2 linked regions of the Parazoarcus communis genome follow. The protein of the gene in region 1 interacts with the protein of each later gene in a pairwise test. Links are inferred from orthologs where the notes say so. Each region holds a gene or a part of one and is shown on either strand. Other genes may lie near its edges. The genes, in order: hypB and CEW87_RS19480.

Region 1 (3,101 bases):
CGCGGCGCTGCTGGGCTACGGGCATCGTATTGCAGCACGCGTGTTTGCGCAGGTGGTGGACCTGTCCGACCACGCCAGCCGCCTGCGTCATCCGCTTGCGCGCGACATGCAGCCCTGCTTCGATGCCGCGCCGCTGGGCGAGGGGGCCGGGCTGGCCTGCGTCGAAACCTCACGCGGTGTGCTGCTGCACGCCTTGCGGCTGGAGGGCGACATCGTGGCCGACTATCACATCATCGCCCCCACCGAATGGAATTTTGCACCGGGCGGCGCCTTCATGCAGGAGGCGACCGGCTGGGAGGCCGAGGGGCGTGACGCGGCGCTGGCGCGGCTCGACTGGCTTGCCCTGTCGCTCGACCCCTGTGTCGCATTCACCGTCACGCAGGAGGCGGCGGAGGATGCATGAGATGTCGCTGGCCGAAGGTATCCGCAGCATCGTCGATGATGCAGTGAGTACTCAGCAGCTCGGTCGGGTCAAGACGGTCGTGGTCGAGATCGGCGAGCTGTCGGCAGTTGAAGTCGATGCGCTGAGTTTCTGTTTCGATGCGGTGATGCGCGGCAGTGCGGCTGAAGGCGCGCGGATGGAGGTGGTCAGGGTGGCGGGGAGCGGCTGGTGCATGCAGTGCGCGCAGACGGTCGCGGTGAGCAGGCTGTATGACCCGTGTCCGCAGTGTGGCAGCTATCAGGTCCAGCCGACGGGGGGCACCGAGATGCGGGTGCTGGAACTGGAAGTCGAGTAGTGATTCAGAAGCGAATGCTGAAACCGAGGCAGTAACTGAGAGGCAGCGTGACTGCCCGGGTGATCGAGGAGCAGAGAGCATGTGCACGGTATGTGGTTGCGGAACAGGTGAGATCAGAATCGGTCAGGCCGTCGCCAGGCCGAGGGCCAAAGCCGGGGCGACCGTGGCCTGGCGCGCCGTGGCAGCGCATGAGCACGACCATGATGATCAGCACGGTCAGACTGCGCACGATCCGCATGGCGATGCGACCGAGCATGGCCCCCGTGTTGAGGGCGACAACGTGGACTACGGCACCGGCCCGGCGCACGCACATGCGCCCGGACTCAGTCAGGGCCAGATGGTGAGGATCGAGCAGGACATTCTCGGCAAGAACGACCGCCTCGCCGAGGCCAACCGTCGCTGGCTGGGCGAGCGCGGCATCTTTGCGCTCAATCTGGTGTCGAGTCCGGGTTCGGGCAAGACGACCCTGTTGTGCCGCACGATCACCGAACTGGGCGGCAGATTGCCGGTGGCCGTGGTCGAGGGCGACCAGCAGACCGATTTCGACGCCGAGCGCATCCGCGCGACCGGCGTGCGCGCACTGCAGATCAATACCGGCAAGGGCTGCCATCTTGATGCACACATGGTAGGTCAGGCATTGCCGCGCCTCGAGCTTGCGGATGATTCGCTGCTGCTGATCGAAAACGTGGGCAACCTGGTCTGCCCGGCAGCCTTCGACCTCGGCGAGGCGCACAAGGTGGTGATCCTGTCGGTGACCGAGGGAGAGGACAAGCCGCTCAAGTATCCCGACATGTTCGCCGCGGCCGATCTGATGCTGGTGAACAAGGTCGATCTGCTTCCCTACCTGAGCTTCGATGTGGACAGGGCGGTGGAGTTTGCGCTGCGGGTCAATCCGCGCCTGCAGGTGATGAAGGTGTCCGCGACCACCGGCGAAGGTTTCGATGAGTGGCTTGCCTGGATTGGTGCAGGCGTGGAGGCGGCCTCGGCTGACCGGTCGCCGTCGCAAGTGGCCGCAGCAGGTGTCGTGGCTTGATGGCGCAGGACTTCTCCCAGCCCAGGCTCGAGCGCCGGCATATTCGCGTGCGCGGCGTGGTTCAGGGCGTGGGTTTCAGGCCCTTCGTCTATCGTCTGGCGCAGACGCTGGACCTCTCCGGCTGGGTCAGAAACGACGGTGATGGCGTCGAGCTCGAAGGGCAGGGGCTGCCCGGCAATCTCTCGGCGCTGATTGCGCGGATCCGTTCGGAGGCGCCCAGCCTTGCGCGGGTCGATTCGATTCACACCCGGCTGTGCGATGCCGACCCCGCAGATCAGGGCTTTACCATCCGGACCAGCGAGAGCGGCGCGGTGAGCACCACCATCGGCCACGACAGCGCCGTGTGTGCAGACTGTATTGCGGAACTGTTCGATCCTGCCGACCGGCGCTGGCGCTATCCCTTCATAAACTGCACCCACTGCGGTCCGCGCTACACCATCACGCGTGCGCTGCCCTATGACCGCAGCAACACGAGCATGGCGACGTTTGTGCAGTGTCCGGCATGTCAGCGCGAATACGATTCCCCCGTGCATCGGCGTTTTCATGCCGAGCCCAATGCGTGCGCGGACTGCGGGCCGCAGCTGAGCCTGCTCGAAGCGGCCGGCGTGCGGGTGGCGACGCGCGACCCGATTGCCGACACCCTGCTGCGCCTGCTCACCGGCGAGATCGTTGCGGTCAAGGGGCTCGGCGGCTTTCACCTGGTGTGCGATGCGCGCAACCCGGAGGCGGTCGAGCGTCTGCGTGCGCGCAAGGGGCGCGGCGGGAAGCCGTTTGCGGTGATGGTGGCCAATCTCGCGTCGGCCCGTCGCTGGGCGCGACTGGCTTCCGCCGAAGAAGCCTTGCTGGCTGGCGCCGAGCGACCCGTCGTGCTGTGCGAAAAGCGTCCGAGCGTCGATAACGAGCTCTGGGGCGTTGCCCCGGATCTCTGCAGCATCGGGCTGATGCTGCCCTATACGCCGCTTCATTACCTGCTGTTCCACGACAACGCAGGCCGCCCGACGGGGACGGACTGGCTCGGCGAGGTGCAGGATCTGGCGCTGGTGATGACCTCGGCCAACCCCGGGGGCGAGCCGCTGGTGACTGACAACCAGGAAGCCCTGCAGCGCCTCAAAGGGATCGCCGACGCTTACCTGATGCACGATCGTGACATCCTGAGCCGTTGCGACGATTCGGTCATGGTCGCCGAGCGCAGCGCGCTTGCCGCGGCGCGGGAAACGCCGCGCTTCGTTCGCCGCGCACGCGGTTTCACCCCGCGGTCTATCCGGCTGGCACAGAAAGGCGTGCCGGTACTGGCCTTTGGCGCGTGGCTGAAGAACGCGGTGTGCCTCACC
Region 2 (3,182 bases), 1.3 Mb from region 1 along the record:
GTCGTCGATGCGGGCCACCACGATCTGGCCGTTGCGCGCCTCGCCGGCCCGATGGACTGCAATCAGGTCGCCATCGAGAATGCCGGCGTCGCGCATGCTCATGCCGCGCACCCGCAACAGGTAGTCGGCGCGGGGCGAGAACAGCGCCGGGTCGAGCTGGAAACGTTTTTCGACATGCTCTGCGGCGAGGATCGGGCTACCGGCCGCAACCCGGCCGATCAGCGGCAGGCCCAGCGCCTGCGCCAGCCGGATGCCGCGGGCGCGTCCTTCCTCGAGCAAAATGGCACCTTTTGCGGCCAGTGCGCGCAGATGGGTTTCTGCCGCATTGGGAGAGCGGAAACCGAAAGCCGTACACACTTCGAGACGGGTGGGGGGGCGGCCCTCGCTCTCCAGGGTCTGGCGGATGAAATCGAGTATTTCCTGCTGGCGTGCAGTCAGGTGTTCGCTGCGGGTGCTCATGGCCATCTCCTGATTGTTGCTGTAATTTTAAACAGTAAAGTGCGGCGTGCAAATCTTTATCAGCAAACGGCGAATGACGCACTGCGTCTTGAGCATGATGCAGGACTGGGCTATTGATGACTCAGGTGCGTATTTCCGTCACCTGGCCGTGCCAAAACCAGAAAGGAGCGACATCATGTTTGTTGAGCCCCGATCACAGTCCGGTAGAGTTCGCACCGCCACTCCGCTAGAATCCGCTGAACGTCAGGGAGAATTCATGCTTCAGAGCGGAGACACTGCCCCCGCTTTCACCTTGCCGGACGCGGATATGGAGACTTTCGACCTCCTGTCCACGCGCGGCAGGCAGCGTGTGATTCTCTATTTTTACCCGCGTGACAACACTCCGGGGTGCACGCTTCAGGCGGCCGACTTCAGTGACCATGAAGACGAATTCGTCCGTCGCGACTGCATCATCGTGGGTGTCAGTCCCGACGACGCCCTGACGCATGCCGAGTTTCGCGATCAGCACGGACTGTCCGTCCGGCTGCTCTCCGATACCGATGCCGAGGTCGCGCGTCTTTACGATGTGTGGCAGGCCAGGGAAGTCGACGGGGTAAAGAAGATGGGCGTGGCGCGGACAACCTTCGTCATCGACAAACAGGGTGTCATCCGTCACGTGCTCCGTGATGTCACGCCCCGCGGCCATGTGGCTGCGGTTCTAAAATTGGTCAAGGAACTGGATACATAGCATGCAAACGGAAATTGCAAAGAACAGCGTCGTCACCCTCAAGTACACCGTGACCGACCCGGACGGTGCGGTGATCGACGATGGTCAGCATCCGCTGGTTTATCTCCATGGTGGTTACGACGGCATCTTCCCGACGCTGGAAGAAGCCCTGCACGGCAAGAAAGTAGGCGAGAACTTCAAGATCAAGCTGCAACCCGAAGACGCTTTCGGTGACTACGACGAAGAACTGGTGCTGGTGGAAGATGCAAAGCTCTTCCCGGACAACATCGAAGTCGGCATGTCCTTCGAGCGCGTGAGCGAAGACGGCGAGGAAGAAATCATCTACCGCATTACCGACATTGCCGAAGGCAAGGTCGTGGTCGATGGCAACCATCCGCTGGCTGGCGTGGCGCTGATCTTCGACGTGACGGTGGCCGAAGTGCGTGCCGGTACCGAAGAAGAGATTGGCCATGGACACGTCCATGGTGCTGGCGGACATCATCACTGATCGTCTGACGGGCCGCGGTAGCGGCCCTTTTCATATCTGCTTCCGGATGGCCCCCCCTGAATGAGTGGCACGACGCCCGATGTATCTGTCCCGGGCGCGGCGCCCCTGCTCGACGTGCGCGCGCTCAAGGTGGCCATTCGTGCCGCCGGCGGAGATGTCCGTCCGGTTGACGGCATCAGCTTTTCGATTGCCGCAGGCGAGACCTTTGCCCTGCTCGGTGAATCCGGCTGCGGCAAGTCGATGACGGCGCTTGCGATCAGCCGTCTTCTGCCCGACGCTGCCAGAATTGACGGGGGCGAGCTCGGTCTGGCCGGCGACGACCTGCTGCGGCTGCCCGAAACGCGGATGCGTTCGGTACGCGGCGGGCGTATCGGCATGATCTTCCAGGAGCCCGCCACCAGTCTCAATCCGGTCATGACGATCGGCGACCAGATCGGCGAAGCCCTGCAACTGCACCGCAAGCTGCGCGGCGCCGAGGCCCGTGCCGAGGCCCGGCTGCTGCTCGAATCCGTGGGGATTCCCGGTGCCGATGCCCGGCTCGACGACTACCCCTTCCAGTTCTCCGGCGGCATGAAGCAGCGGGTGATGATTGCGATGGCGCTGGCCGGTCGCCCCGAACTGCTGATTGCCGATGAGCCGACAACTGCCCTCGATGTGACCATCCAGGCTCAGGTGCTCGATCTGCTGGCGGGGCTGCAGGCAGAACGCGGCATGGCCATGCTGCTGATCACGCACGATCTCGGTGTGGTGGCGCGGATGGCCCACAGGGTAGGGGTGATGTACGCCGGCGAGCTGGTTGAGACCGGTCCGCGCCAGGCCTTTTTCAGCACGCCACTTCATCCCTATGCACGCAAGCTGTTCGCGGCGCTGCCCGACGGTGCGCGCCGCGGCACCATGCTCGATGCGCCGGTTGGAGGCGTGCCTGCGCTCGATCAGGATTTCGTCGGTTGCCGCTTCGCCGATCGCTGCCCGCAGGCGTTTGACCGCTGCGACGACGAATCGCCCGGCTGGCAGCAGATCGGCGCGCAGACCGTGCGCTGCCATCTTTACGACGGCGTCAGCGTGCCGCGCCCCCTGCACCGGGCGGAGGCCGGCGACGCTGCGCCTGCAGCGCGAATTGAGGGGGCGCCACTGATCGAGGTGCGCGACCTCGAAGTCCATTTTCCGGTGCGCAAGGGGCTGTTGCGCAGGGTCGTCGGGCAGGTGCGGGCTGTCGATGGCGTCAGCCTGGCCCTGAGTGCGGGGCACACGGTGGCGCTGGTGGGAGAGTCCGGCTGTGGCAAGACCACCGTGGGCAAGGCCATCCTGCAGTTGAACCAGAGCACGGGCGGCGCGGTTTTCTACAACGGCGAGCGCCAGACCGGCCTCTCACGCGACGCCTTGATGCCGATGCGACGCGGCGTGCAGATGGTGTTTCAGGACCCGTTCGCATCGCTCAATCCGCGCCTTCGGATCGGGGAAATCATCGAGGAGGGCATGCTCAGTCTCGGTGTGGCGGGCGATGCCGCA

What was found.
Region 2: the proteins of hypB (region 1) and CEW87_RS19480 interact in binary tests that used the Escherichia coli proteins (3 or more experiments, as listed by UniProt). The link is inferred for Parazoarcus communis from one-to-one orthologs.

What each region holds. Positions count from the first base shown.
Region 1 is NZ_CP022188.1:2,947,895-2,950,995, forward strand. The notes cover bases 9-2,793. They hold hypB (hydrogenase nickel incorporation protein HypB), read left to right. Parts: upstream 9-816; coding sequence 817-1,770; downstream 1,771-2,793. Other genes in these bases: CEW87_RS13515 (nickel-dependent hydrogenase large subunit), read left to right, coding at 9-403; hypA (hydrogenase maturation nickel metallochaperone HypA), read left to right, coding at 396-737; hypF (carbamoyltransferase HypF), read left to right, coding at 1,770-2,793. Also shown: more of CEW87_RS13515, read left to right, coding at 1-8; more of hypF, read left to right, coding at 2,794-3,101. UniProt on the Escherichia coli protein: Involved in the maturation of [NiFe] hydrogenases. Required for nickel insertion into the metal center of the hydrogenase. Exhibits a low intrinsic GTPase activity, which is essential for nickel insertion.
Region 2 is NZ_CP022188.1:4,285,229-4,288,410, reverse strand. Bases 65-2,930 are described here. They hold CEW87_RS19480 (FKBP-type peptidyl-prolyl cis-trans isomerase), read left to right. Parts: upstream 65-1,187; coding sequence 1,188-1,673; downstream 1,674-2,930. Other genes in these bases: CEW87_RS19475 (dipeptide ABC transporter ATP-binding protein), read left to right, coding at 1,734-2,930; CEW87_RS19485 (peroxiredoxin), read left to right, coding at 716-1,186; lexA (transcriptional repressor LexA), read right to left, coding at 65-459. In the rest of the region: more of lexA, read right to left, coding at 1-64; more of CEW87_RS19475, read left to right, coding at 2,931-3,182. UniProt on the Escherichia coli protein: Folding helper with both chaperone and peptidyl-prolyl cis-trans isomerase (PPIase) activities. Chaperone activity prevents aggregation of unfolded or partially folded proteins and promotes their correct folding.